DNA from 3 places in the Pseudoduganella sp. R-43 genome. Region 1 is predicted to be linked to each of the others. Evidence: predicted binding sites of a transcription regulator. Region 1 holds the regulator's gene; each other region holds the start of a gene.
The links. Region 1 encodes sigma-54, which starts transcription at its own class of promoters, with help from an activator protein. Its sites were predicted from a motif close to TGGCANGNAANCTGCTTT; they were not measured.

Region 1 (4,113 bases):
AGCGGCCGCCCGGCGAGCGCGCGGTCAACCAGCGCGACAGCCTTGACCAGCACGCCGTCGTTGCGCAGCCTTTCGATGCGGCGCTGGCAGGTCGCGACCGACGAATGCACGCGCTCCGCGATCTCGCGCAACGGCGTGCTGGCATCTTCTTGCAGGATATTCAGGATGCCCCGGTCGATCCGGTCCAGATCCCTCATGCGAGGTGGCGCAAGGGGTGCGCCCAGGCCGGCCAGCATGGTTCGAAGAAGCGCTCCACCATGGCGGGCGTCACTTCGGCCAGCGTTGCAGGATTCCACTGCGGCTGGTTGTCCTTGTCGATCACCAGGGCGCGTACGCCCTCGAAAATCTCGCCGTGTTCGAAGTTGCGGCGCACCAGGTTGCGCTCCATGCGCAAGCAGTCGGACACGCCCAGCGACGCGCCGCGCTTCAGCAGCTCGTGGGTCACGCTCATCATCAGCGGCGAGCGCAATTCCATTGCCTTCAGCGATTTCTGCGCGAAAGGCGTGCTGTCGCCTCGCAGCGAATCCATGATGGCGGGTACCGAGCCCGCCGAGAAATGCTGATCGATCAGGGCGCGCTGCGCTTCCAGTTCGCTGTCGCCGGCGAAGGCGTTGTGCGGGCCGGCAAAGACCGCGACAGCATCGCGCAACGATTTGCCGGGCGTCGACTCGAACAGCTTGGCCAGTCCGGCCAGTTCAGTTTCCGGCACGAAGTAGTCAGCCAGGTCGAGGTAGAGCGCATCCGCGGCGCCGACCGTCAGCCCGGTGAGGCCGAGCCACATGCCAAGCTGGCCCGGCGCATGCGACAGGAAGTGGCTGCCGCCCACGTCGGGAAACAGGCCGATGTTCACCTCGGGCATCGCCATCCTGGTACGGCCCGTGACGATGCGCACGCCGCGCTCCGGCCCGCCCTGCGCGATGCCCATGCCGCCGCCCATCACCACGCCATCCATCAGCGCCACATAAGGCTTGGGGTAGAAATGGATTAAATGGTTCAGCGCATATTCTTCGGTGAAGAAGTCTTCCAGCAGCGCGCTGCCGCCTTGCGTATTGCCGCGGCCGACGTCGTGGAAGAAGCGGATATCGCCGCCTGCGCACAGCGCGCGTTCGCTGCTGCTGCGCACCACGACCGCCGCCACCGACGCATCGTCGCGCCATGCCAGCAGCGCCTGCGTCATCGCGCGCACCATGTCGAGGGACAGTGAATTGAGGGTCTTGGGGCGGTCCAGCGTGATGAAGCCGGTACCGTTGGAGAGTTGGGTGTGTACGTGTTCGCTCATGCAAATATTCTAACGCACACTGGTCGCAAAAAAGGGCGCCAATTGCGCCCTTTGGTGTGCTGCACGGCCAGTCCTTTACATGGCGGTGGGTGGTGCCTCATACGTATCCGGGAAATGCTTGATGGCCGCATGACTGTGGTTCTGCACACGGTCCTTGTATTTCATGACCTGGCGATCCAGTTTATCAATCAGGGTATCGATGGCGGCGTAAAGGTCTTGCGACAGGCTTTCGACGTAAACAGTTTTGCCAGACATGCGCAGGTTGATTTCGGCTTTCTGGCGTTTCTCTTTCTCGGTGAGGTTATCTACAGTCAGGATGACAGCAATATCGATTACTTGATCGAAATGGCGCTTGACTCGTTCCAGCTTGTTCTGCACGTACTCGCGAATGGCTGGGGTCACTTCGACATGATGTCCACTGATGGTGAGATTCATACACACTCCTAAAGATGATGTCGCTCTCGAGTTCGTGCACGCCGAAACGCACAGAGGAACCCATGCACTGCACTACAACGATTTGCGGAGGCTAACTGGAGGGATCTTCAACGCTTCTCGATATTTGGCAACAGTCCGTCGCGCAATCACCATGCCTTGTTCACCCAGCATGTCCGCAATCTTACTGTCGGATAAAGGATTTTTCGGGTCTTCTGCTCCTGTCAATTGCACGATCAGTGCCCGTATCGCAGTCGAGGAAGCCTCCCCCCCGGCTTCGGTCGCGACGTGGCTACCAAAGAAATATTTCAACTCAAACATGCCATGCGGGGTGAGCATATATTTTTGAGTTGTTACGCGAGAAATAGTGCTCTCGTGTAGTCCCAGTGTATCAGCAATTTCACGCAACACAAGGGGTCTCATGGCCACTGCGCCATGACTGAAAAAGTTCTTTTGTCTTTCTACTATCGCTTCCGCGACGCGCAGGATCGTGTCGAAGCGCTGGCGCATATTCTTGATCAACCACTTGGCCTCCTGCAGCTGGCCATTCATCTGCGACTCGCTCTTGCCTTGCTTGAGCAAGTTGGCATACAGCGCGTTCACCCGCAGGCGCGGCACCACGTCGTTGTTCAGGGTGACGATCCAGCCGCCGCGGCCCTTTTTCACGATCACGTCCGGCACCACGTAGTCTGACTCGCCTGACGCAAATTCGGCGCCCGGATGCGGGTTGCACTGGCGGATCACGCACTGTGCTTCGCGCAAGTCTTCATCGTCGCAGTCGAGCGCTTTCTTCAGCTTGGTGAACTCGCGCTGGGCGAACCAGGCCAGGTGCTTCTCGACGATGGTCAGCGCCATGCGGCGCGTCACCAGCGGCACGCCGGGCATGCGCCTGATCTGCAGCGCCAGGCATTCGGAGGCATTGCGTGCGGCGACGCCGGGCGGATCGAAGCTTTGCAGCAGCACCAGGCTGCAGCGCAGGTCGTCCAGTTCGATTTCCAGCTCGGGCGGCAGGCGCTCGTGGATTTCTTCCAGCGGCTCTTCCAGGTAGCCGTTCTCGTCCAGCGCATCGATGATCAGTTCCATCAGCGCGCGGTCGCGCGGCTCCTGCACGGTGACGCGCATCTGCTCGAGCAGGTGTTCGCGCAGCGTGCAGCCGGACGCTTCCAGTTGCGGGCGGCTGTCTTCGTCGTCGGCGGATTTGCTGCCGGCGCTGGCGCTCCAGTCGGCGTCGTCGCTGCCGTTGCCGGCTTCATGGTCGCCGCCTTCATAGGTATCGCTTTCGCCGGCAGCGGCCGGGGCTTCGCCGCCCTCGCCTTGCGGGCCTTCAGCCGAAGGCGTGGCGGGAGCTTCGGCGCCATTGCCGTTGCCCTGGCTGATGGCGCCATCGGCCAGCAGCCGTACCGAGTGGTCGAGCGGGTCGTCAAGGCGCTCCAGCATGGGATTGTCGCCAAGCAGCTGTTCCAACTCCTGGTGCAGCTCCAGCGTGGACAGCTGCAGCAGGCGGATGGATTGTTGCAGCTGCGGCGTCAGCGCCAGGTGTTGCGAGGTTCGCAGTTGCAGTGTTTGTTTCATGGCCTTCGTTTACATGCGGAAGTGTTCGCCGAGGTAGACGCGGCGAACGGATTCGTTGGCAATGATGTCGTCCGGGCGGCCCGAGGCCAGCACGGCGCCCTGGTTGATGATGTAGGCGCGGTCGCAAATGCCGAGGGTCTCACGCACATTATGGTCGGTGATCAGCACACCGATATTGCGCTCCTTCAGGAAACGCACAATACGTTGGATTTCGATCACGGCGATCGGATCCACGCCGGCAAACGGTTCGTCCAGCAGCACGAAGCGCGGGTTGGTGGCCAGGGCGCGCGCAATTTCCACGCGGCGGCGTTCGCCACCCGACAGCGACAGGGCCGGGTTCTCGCGCAGCTTCTCGATTTGCAAGTCGGCCAGCAGCGATTCCAGGCGCTGGTTGATTTCCGCCTTGGGCAGAGGCTTGCCGTCCACCTTCTGCAGTTCCAGTACGGCACGAATGTTTTCTTCCACCGTCAGCTTGCGGAACACCGAAGCTTCCTGCGGCAGGTAGGACAGGCCCAGCGTGGCGCGCTTGTGGATCGGCAGGCTCGACACGTCGGTGCCGCCGATATCGATGGTGCCTGCATCGGAAGCCACCAGGCCGACGATCATGTAGAAAGAGGTAGTCTTGCCGGCACCGTTGGGACCGAGCAGGCCGACCACTTCACCGCAATCGACTTGCAGCGAAACGTCGTGCACCACCTGGCGCTTGCCATAGGTTTTCTGGAGGCCGCGCACGACCAGCGTGCTGGCGCAGTTATTTGCTTGCATGCTTACTTCTTCTCCGTCGGCGTCGCTGGGGGTTCGGTACGGGTCGGCTGGATCACCATGGTGCC
Region 2 (4,113 bases), 1.0 Mb from region 1:
TTGCGCAGGCCGTCGCTGCCAGCGGCAAAGCTGGCTTCCACCGTCGGCGCACCTTCGCCGTCGCGGGTAAAGAGCTGGATCACGCCGCCGGCATGGTTGCCGTAGATGGCGGAGTAGGGGCCGCGCAGCACCTCGATGCGCTCTGCCATGTCCAGGTTGAAGGTAGCGGCCTGGCCTTGGCCGTCCGGCATGCTGGCCGGGATGCCATCTGTGATCAGGCGCACGCCGCGCACGGCGAAAGCCGACCGGGCGCCAAACCCGCGCGAAGAAACCTGCAAGTCCTGTGCGTAGTTCTGCCGGTTCTGCACCACCACGCCTGGAACGGCGGCCAGGGACTCCGAGGCATTCACGCGCAACTGTCCGTCACGGATGTGCTGTGCATCGAGCACGTTGATCGCGGCCGGCAGGTCGAAGCTGGAATGCTCGACGCGGCTGCCGCTGATGACGACAACGTCGGCGATCGCAGCGCCTTCCGGCGTGGCTTCGGCCGACGCAGCATGCGCCAGCATGGGGGAAAACAGGCTGGCCAGCAGGGCGGCGATGGCGTTCAAGCGAATGGGGTTCATGTTCAGTCTCCTCGGATCGGTTCAGCGTGCCCGCTGCGCGGGTCTCCCGATCACATAAGCAATATGCCTGCCAAGCCAACGACAGGCCGCACGTTTGCTGGCATATCGCTTGCATAACTAACGGGCACACACCATACCAAAGGAGACATCATGAAGGCAAACCCGTTCGCAGCATTGTGTGCTGCAGGCGCCGCCAGCCTCGCTTTTGCCGCGCCATTCGCCTATGTGCCGAACGAGAAGTCCGGCACCATCAGCGTCATCGATACCGCAACCGATAGCGTGGTACGCCAGTTGAATGCCGGAAAACGGCCGCGCGGCATCGGCATTGATCCGGGCGGGCGCCAGCTTTTTGTCAGCGATGCCTCCAGCGGCAGCCTGCTGGCCATCGACAGCATGGCGGGCAGCAGCGTAACGCTGGCGCTGGGGCGCTCGCCGGAGGGCGTCAGCGTCTCGCCGGACGGCAAGCTGGTGGCGGTAGCCGTGGAAGAGGGCAATAGCGTGGCGCTGTTCGATGCCGTCACCCACGCGCGGCTGGCGGATATCCCGGTGCAAGGCCGCAATCCGGAGCACGCAGTCTTCAGCCCGGACAGCCGCTACCTCTATGTCAGCGCCGAGGAGGCGGAGCAGGTCGACGTGATTGACGTGGCGCAGCGCCGCCAGTCCGGCTCCGTCGCGGTAGGCCTGCGCCCGCGCGGGATCGGCTTCGCGCCCGATTCCAGCCGGGTGTACGTCGCGTGCGAGATGGCGAATGCAGTGTACGTGATCGACCCGGCCACGCTGCGCACGCTGGCCACCATTCCCGCCGGACGCAATGCAAACGGCATCGCCGTCCACCCGGACGGGCGTAGCGTGTACGTCTCCAACGGGATGGACGGCAGCGTGATGCGAATCGATACCGCCCGCAATGAAGTGACCGCCACGATTGCAGTCGGCAAGCGTCCCTGGAATATGGCGATCACTCCGGACGGCAGCAAGCTCTATGTCGCCAACGGCCGCTCCAACAAAGTCTCGGTGATCGATACCGCTACCGCACGCAAGGTGGCTGATATCCCGGTCGGCGAACTGCCCTGGGGCGTGGTGATCCGTTGATTTGCGCAACAGTTGTTCAAGTTTGGAACAGTTGTTGTTGCGCGGTGCTTCGGCCAAGGAGCAAAAGCCGCTGGCACGGCAATTGCGAATAAGGCAGTACCCACAACCACTCAATATAGAGGACGACATGAATCTCGCCGACATCAGCAAACTGGGCGTCGCCAATCCCTTCAAGACCCGTTACGATAACTTCATCGGCGGCAAATTCGTCCCGCCGGTCAAAGGCGAGTACTTCGCCAATATCACGCCGATCACCGGCCTGCCTTTCTGCGAGATCGCACGCTCCACCGCCGAGGATGTCGAGCTGGCGCTGGACGCCGCGCACGCAGCCAAGGCTGCATGGGGCAAGACTTCGCCGACCGAGCGTGCAAATATCCTGAACAAGATGGCTGACCGCATGGAGCAGAACCTGCAGCTCATCGCGACCGCTGAAACCATCGACAACGGCAAGCCGATCCGCGAAACGATGGCGGCAGACATTCCGCTGGCGATCGACCATTTCCGCTACTTCGCCGGCTGCATCCGCGCCCAGGAGGGTACGGTGGCGCAGGTCGACTCCGAAACCTATGCATATCACTTCCATGAACCGCTCGGCGTGGTCGGCCAGATCATTCCATGGAACTTCCCGATCCTGATGGCGGTATGGAAGTTGGCCCCTGCGCTGGCCGCCGGCAACTGTGTCGTGCTCAAGCCAGCCGAGCAAACCCCGGCCTCCATCATGGTGTTGCTGGAGCTGATCGGCGACCTGCTGCCGGCTGGCGTGCTGAATGTGGTGAACGGCTTCGGCCTGGAAGCGGGCAAGCCGCTGGCTTCGAGCAAGCGTATCGCCAAGGTGGCCTTCACCGGCGAAACCGGCACCGGCCGCCTGATCATGGGCTATGCGGCGCAGAACCTGATCCCGGTCACTCTGGAACTGGGCGGCAAGTCGCCCAACATTTTCTTCGAAGACGTGATGTCGGCTGACGATGCCTTCTTCGACAAATGCCTGGAAGGCTTTGCCATGTTTGCGCTGAACCAGGGCGAAGTCTGCACCTGTCCATCGCGCGTGCTGATCCAGGAATCGATCTACGAACGCTTCATCGAGCGTGCGCTGAAACGCGTGGCAGCGATCAAGCAAGGCAACCCGCTGGACCACGGCACCATGATCGGCGCCCAGGCTTCGCAGGAGCAGCTTGAAAAGATCCTGTCATATATGGACGTCGGCCGACAGGAAGGCGCGCAACTGCTGGCGGGCGGCGAGCGCCAGGTGCTGGCCGGCGACCTGGAAGGCGGCTACTACGTGCGTCCAACCGTATTCAAAGGCGACAACACCATGCGCATCTTCCAGGAAGAGATCTTCGGCCCGGTGGTATCGGTCACTACCTTCAAGGACGAAGACGAAGCGCTGGCGATTGCCAACGACACCCTGTACGGACTGGGCGCTGGTGTCTGGAGCCGCGACGGCAGCCGCGCCTTCCGCATGGGCCGCGCCATCCAGGCCGGCCGCGTCTGGACCAACTGCTACCACCTTTATCCGGCCCACGCTGCGTTCGGCGGCTACAAGCAGTCGGGCATTGGCCGCGAGACCCACAAGATGATGCTCGACCACTACCAGCAGACCAAGAACCTGCTGGTCAGCTACAACCCTAACGCGCTGGGCTTCTTCTGAGGCAGGAAAGGCGGGGCGAAGCATGGACAACGCAATTGCCAGGGTCACAGCGACCGCACCGGCGCTGGAATTCATCGACCAACTGCACCAGCAGCACGGCCCGATCATGTTTTTCCAGTCGGGCGGCTGCTGCGACGGCAGCGCGCCGATGTGCTATCCGGCGGGTGAGTTCGACGTCAGCGAGACCGACGTCTACCTCGGCAGCCTGGGCGGCGCGCCTTTCTATATTGGGCTTGAACAGTACGGGTACTGGGAACACACCCAACTGATCGTGGACGTGGTGGCCGGCATCGGCGGCATGTTCTCGCTCGATAACGGCACCGGCAAACGTTTCCTGCTTCGTTCGCGCCTGTTCACCGACGAGGAATGCACGACACTCGGGAAAATAGACCATAAAAAAGGAGACAGGACGTGAAATACATCACCATCGGAATGCTGCTGGGGGCGGCGACGCTGGCGCAGGCTGCCAGCGTGACCACGACAATGCTGGATAACGCTGCGAAGGACACCAGCAGCGTGCTTTCCTCCGGCATGGGTTCGGAAGGGCAGCGCTACTCGCTGCTCAAGCAGATCAACACGCAGAATGTCAGCCGTCTTGTGCCGGCGTGGTCGTTCTCGTTCGGCGGCGAAAAGCAGCGCGGCCAGGAATCGCAGCCGCTGATCTACAACGGCAAGATGTTTGTGACCGCGTCGTACTCGCGCATCTTCGCCATCGACCTCAGGACCGGCAGCAAGCTGTGGAAGTACGAGCATCGCCTGCCGGACGCCATCATGCCTTGCTGTGACGTGGTCAATCGCGGCGCGGCGCTG
Region 3 (4,113 bases), 400 kb from region 1:
CACCTGGCGCCCCGGCGGCAACAAGCATCCGATCCAGCGCCTGGCGATCATGATCGGCAAGCGCGCCTTTGCGAAAATGGCCCAATCATGACTACCATCGAACAGATCCTCGACCTGGCGCGCTGGGCGCCCAGCGGCGACAACACGCAGGTGTGGCGCTTCGAAATCGTGGCGCCGGACCATGTGGCGGTGCATTGCCACGACACGCGCGACCATGTGGTGTACGACCTGGACGGCCACCCCAGCCAGGTCGCGGTCGGCGCCATGCTGGAAACCATGGCGATTGCCGCCAGCGCCCACGGCCTGCGCGCCGATGCCGTGCGCCGCGCCGGCAGCCCGGACACCCATCCCGTATTCGACGTGCGCTTCACGCCCGATCCCGCCATCGCGCCCAGTGCCTTGCTGCCGGTGATCACCACGCGCAGCGTGCAGCGCCGCCCGCTCAGCACGCGGCCGCTGACGGCGCAGGAAAAGCAGGCGCTGGAAGCGGCGGTCGGCCCGGCGCACCAGGTGCAGTGGATCGAAGGCTTCGGCGGCCGCTGGGCGGCGGCGCGGCTGATGTTCAACAACGCCAAGCTGCGCCTGACCATGCCCGAGGCGTACGAGGTGCACCGCAGCATCATCGACTGGGGCAAGACGCACAGCCCGGACAAGGTGCCGGACCAGGCCCTCGGTGTCGACAACGGCACCCTGGCCCTGATGAAATGGGCCATGGTGAGCTGGGAACGGGTCAACACCATGAATACCCTGATGGGCACCTGGGCGCCGCGCCTGCAGATGGACTTGCTGCCCGGCATCGCCTGCGCCGCCCACTTCGTGATTCGCGCCAAGGCCGCGCCGGCCGGCATCGACGACTACGTGGCCGCCGGCCGCGCTACCCAGCGCTTCTGGCTGACGCTCACTGCGCTGGGCCTGCACATGCAGCCGGAAATGACGCCGCTGATCTTCGGCCGCTATGTGCGCAACGCCCTGCGCTTCACGCGCCTGGACAGGCTGCAGGAATCGGCGCGCCGGCTGTATGGCCAGCTCACCGGGGTGATCGGCGCGGCGCCGGAAACGGCCGTGTTCATGGGCCGGCTTGGCGCCGGCAAGGCGCCGAAGGCGCGCTCGCTGCGCAAGCCCCTGGCTGAATTGATGAAGTAAGCCGGTACCGCGCAATGACACGCAAGAAAATCCTGTTCCTGGCCGAAGCGGTGACCCTGGCACACGTGGGCCGCCCGCTGGCCCTGTCCGCCAGCCTCGACCGCGAACAGTACGAGGTGCACTTTGCCTGCGCCGAGCGCTACGCCTTTTGCTTCGAGGGCGCGGACCTGGTGCGCTGGACCATCCACAGCATCTCGAACCAGCAATTCCTGCAAGCCCTGGCGGACGGCAAGCCGGTCTATGATGCCGCCACCTTGGACGGCTACGTGGAAGAAGACCTGCAACTGCTGCGCCAGGTCCAGCCCGATATCGTGGTGGGCGATTTCCGCCTGTCGCTGTCGGTCAGCGCGCGCCTGGCCGGCGTGCCCTATGTTTCGCTGATCAATGCCTACTGGAGCCCGTATGTGCACCAGCGCTACATCGTGCCCAGCCTGCCGCTCACGCGCTTCTTGCCGATCGCGCTGGCCAATGCCCTGTTCAAGCTGGCGCGCCCGCTGGCCTTTGCCCTGCACACCATTCCCCTCAACCGGGTGCGGCGCCGGCATGGCCTGCCCTCGCTGGGCTGGGACCTGAACCGCGTCTACACCGACGCCGACCACACCCTGTATGCCGACGTGCCGCAGCTGTTCCCGCCGCACGACCTGCCGGCCAGCCACGCCTTCATCGGCCCCGTGCTGTGGTCGCCGCCGCTGCCGGTGCCGGACTGGTGGGACCAGTTGCCCACCGATCGCCCGCTGGTCTACGTGACCGTGGGCAGCTCGGGCCACGGCGCCTTGCTGCCCGCCGTGCTGCAGGCCCTGGCCGGCTTGCCGGTGACGGTGCTGGCCGCCACCGTCGGCATGGTCAAGCTCGATGCCGTGCCGGCCAATGCCCGGGTGGCCGACTTCCTGCCCGGCGAGGAGGCCGCGCGCCGCGCCGCCCTGGTGATCTGCAATGGCGGCAGCCCGACCAGCCACCAGGCGCTGGCGGCCGGGGTGCCCGTGGTCGGCATCGCCGGCAACCTCGACCAGTTCCTCAACATGGAGGGCATCGTTGCCGCCGGCGCCGGCGCCTTGCTGCGCGCCGACCGCTTCGATGGCGCCGCCTTGCAGCAGGCGGTGCAAGGCTTGCTGGCCACGCCGGCGGCTGGCCTTGCGGCGCGTCAACTAATGGACATATTCAGAAACTATCGCTCTTCGGAAGCGTTTAGCAAGTTACTGTCGAAAATCCTTACAAAGGCATAAGTTAGTATCAACGTGGTACTAACGGTAACAAGCCAAGGTATTGATTTCTAAGGAAACCGGGAAGTTGGCACAACTATTGCTCATAGGAGCTTGTGCCCGCTGCAAGGCCAGATAGCAGCAAAAGGTCAGACAGCCCCTTTTAACTCAGGAGTCAATCAATGAAGATTTTCCGCAAACTGCTCCCGCTCGCTACTGTAGCCGGCCTGTTGTTCGCTGCCGGTGCTGCACAGGCAGACGTGATCACCCCCTTCACCATCAAGGACGGCACCAACGTGCTGGCCACCAATGTCAATTCGCTGGACTGGGCCGAAACCGGCAGCGGCCTGGCCAAAGGCATCGGCCCCTTCGGTGCGCCGCTGGCGGTTGGCACCAAGTTCGACTTCCTGTACCAGGCAACCCTGGTGGGCAAGGCCGGCGGCACCGGCAGCCCATCCCTGGGCGGCAGGCTGGACGGTGAAGCGAACGGTTCGGCCGACGGCCTGTTCGAGATCACCATCGCTGCCCGCATGACCGAGGTGGTGTCGAGCGTGGTGCCAGGCCCCGGCGGCACCGCCACCGCCAACTTCAACCTGGCCCCGGGCCAGAACCAGGTCGCGATCTATTTCGACACCAACCAGAACGCCAACACCGCCACCGGCGTGGGCTTCGACGACGGCATCATGATCGCCCTGCTGACCATCGATACTAACTCGTCCGTGTTCCAGTTGCTGGCGCCTAACAATGGCCAGGGTTCCGCCCGCCTGCACGCCGGCATGCTGTCGCCCGGCGACTTCATCGACGCCAACTACCTGGAAGGCGTCACCAGCCTGCTGTTCGGCATCGATTTCCAGTCGAGCCTGAACTACCCGGCTGACACCTCGACCACCACCGGTTTCCACCGCAATGGCTCGAGCAATAACGGCGACCCGTTCGCGACCGACCTGGTGGCCGGCAACGACATCCTGTTCAAGGTGGACGGCTCGAACCGCTTCACCCGTGTGCCGGAACCAGGCACCATGCTGCTGATGGGCATTGGCCTGCTGGGCCTGGCTCGCCTGCGCCGCCGCGCCTGAGCTGCCGCAGGAAATCAATGGGGACGTACCCTTTCAAGGGGTACGTCCCCTTTTTATTTATTGCGGCGGCTTGAACATCTTGGCGACTTCGCGGATCACCATGCTGTGCGGGAACAGGCCGGCAAAGAAGCGTTGCTTGTAGGTGCCCTTGATCGAGGCCACCACCGGGTCGCCCTTGGCCAGGCCGGCCAGCGAAGCCTGCACCACCTCGGCCGTGCTGCCGCGCGCAACCAGGGCGCTGGCGTAGGCGCCGGCCTTGGCGTCGAATTCGGTGTCGGTCGGGCCCGGCACGAGGGTTTGCACGAGGATGCCGCGCTCCTTCCATTCGCCATGCAGGGCCTGGCTGAAGCTTTGCACGAAGGCTTTCGAGGCGGCATACACGGCCATGTAGGGCACCGGCTGGTAGCTCGCCTGCGAGGACACATTGATCACAGCGCTGCTCGGGTAGGATGCCAGGTCGGGCAGGAAGCGGTAGCACATCTCGACCATGGCGCGGTTGTTGACCTCGATCATGTCGCGGTAATCATCGAGTTCCCAATGCTCGAGGCGGTTCCAGCGTCCGATGCCGGCGATATTGCATAGCAGGCGAATGCGGATGCCGAACGCATCCAGCCGTTCCTTCACATGGGCCACTGCGCCTGGCTTGGCAAGGTCGACGCGTATCACTTCAGCCTTTACGCCCAGTTCCTGCACCG

Region 2: adh (aldehyde dehydrogenase) is a predicted target of sigma-54. The motif match lies at 1,727-1,744, and genes of this name have one in related genera.
Region 3: pepA (flocculation-associated PEP-CTERM protein PepA) is a predicted target of sigma-54. The motif match lies at 2,432-2,449, and genes of this name have one in related genera.

The regions. Positions count from the first base shown of each region.
Region 1 covers NZ_CP183988.1:955,750-959,862, reverse strand. Annotated here, with positions in the region: gene ACN9M3_RS04495 (Lrp/AsnC family transcriptional regulator) at 1-197, opposite strand, end outside; gene ACN9M3_RS04490 (enoyl-CoA hydratase/isomerase family protein) at 194-1,279, opposite strand; gene hpf (ribosome hibernation-promoting factor, HPF/YfiA family) at 1,355-1,714, opposite strand; gene ACN9M3_RS04480 (RNA polymerase factor sigma-54) at 1,787-3,283, opposite strand; gene lptB (LPS export ABC transporter ATP-binding protein) at 3,293-4,048, opposite strand; gene lptA (lipopolysaccharide transport periplasmic protein LptA) at 4,051-4,113, opposite strand, start outside.
Region 2 covers NZ_CP183988.1:6,749,397-6,753,509, reverse strand. Annotated here, with positions in the region: gene ACN9M3_RS30840 (TonB-dependent receptor family protein) at 1-566, opposite strand, end outside; gene ACN9M3_RS30835 (beta-propeller fold lactonase family protein) at 717-1,655, shown strand; gene adh (aldehyde dehydrogenase) at 1,783-3,303, shown strand; gene ACN9M3_RS30825 (DUF779 domain-containing protein) at 3,326-3,718, shown strand; gene ACN9M3_RS30820 (PQQ-dependent methanol/ethanol family dehydrogenase) at 3,736-4,113, shown strand, end outside.
Region 3 covers NZ_CP183988.1:560,484-564,596, forward strand. Annotated here, with positions in the region: gene ACN9M3_RS02635 (ThiF family adenylyltransferase) at 1-91, shown strand, start outside; gene ACN9M3_RS02640 (molybdopterin biosynthesis protein MoeY) at 88-1,143, shown strand; gene ACN9M3_RS02645 (glycosyltransferase) at 1,158-2,366, shown strand; gene pepA (flocculation-associated PEP-CTERM protein PepA) at 2,525-3,418, shown strand; gene ACN9M3_RS02655 (SDR family NAD(P)-dependent oxidoreductase) at 3,476-4,113, opposite strand, start outside.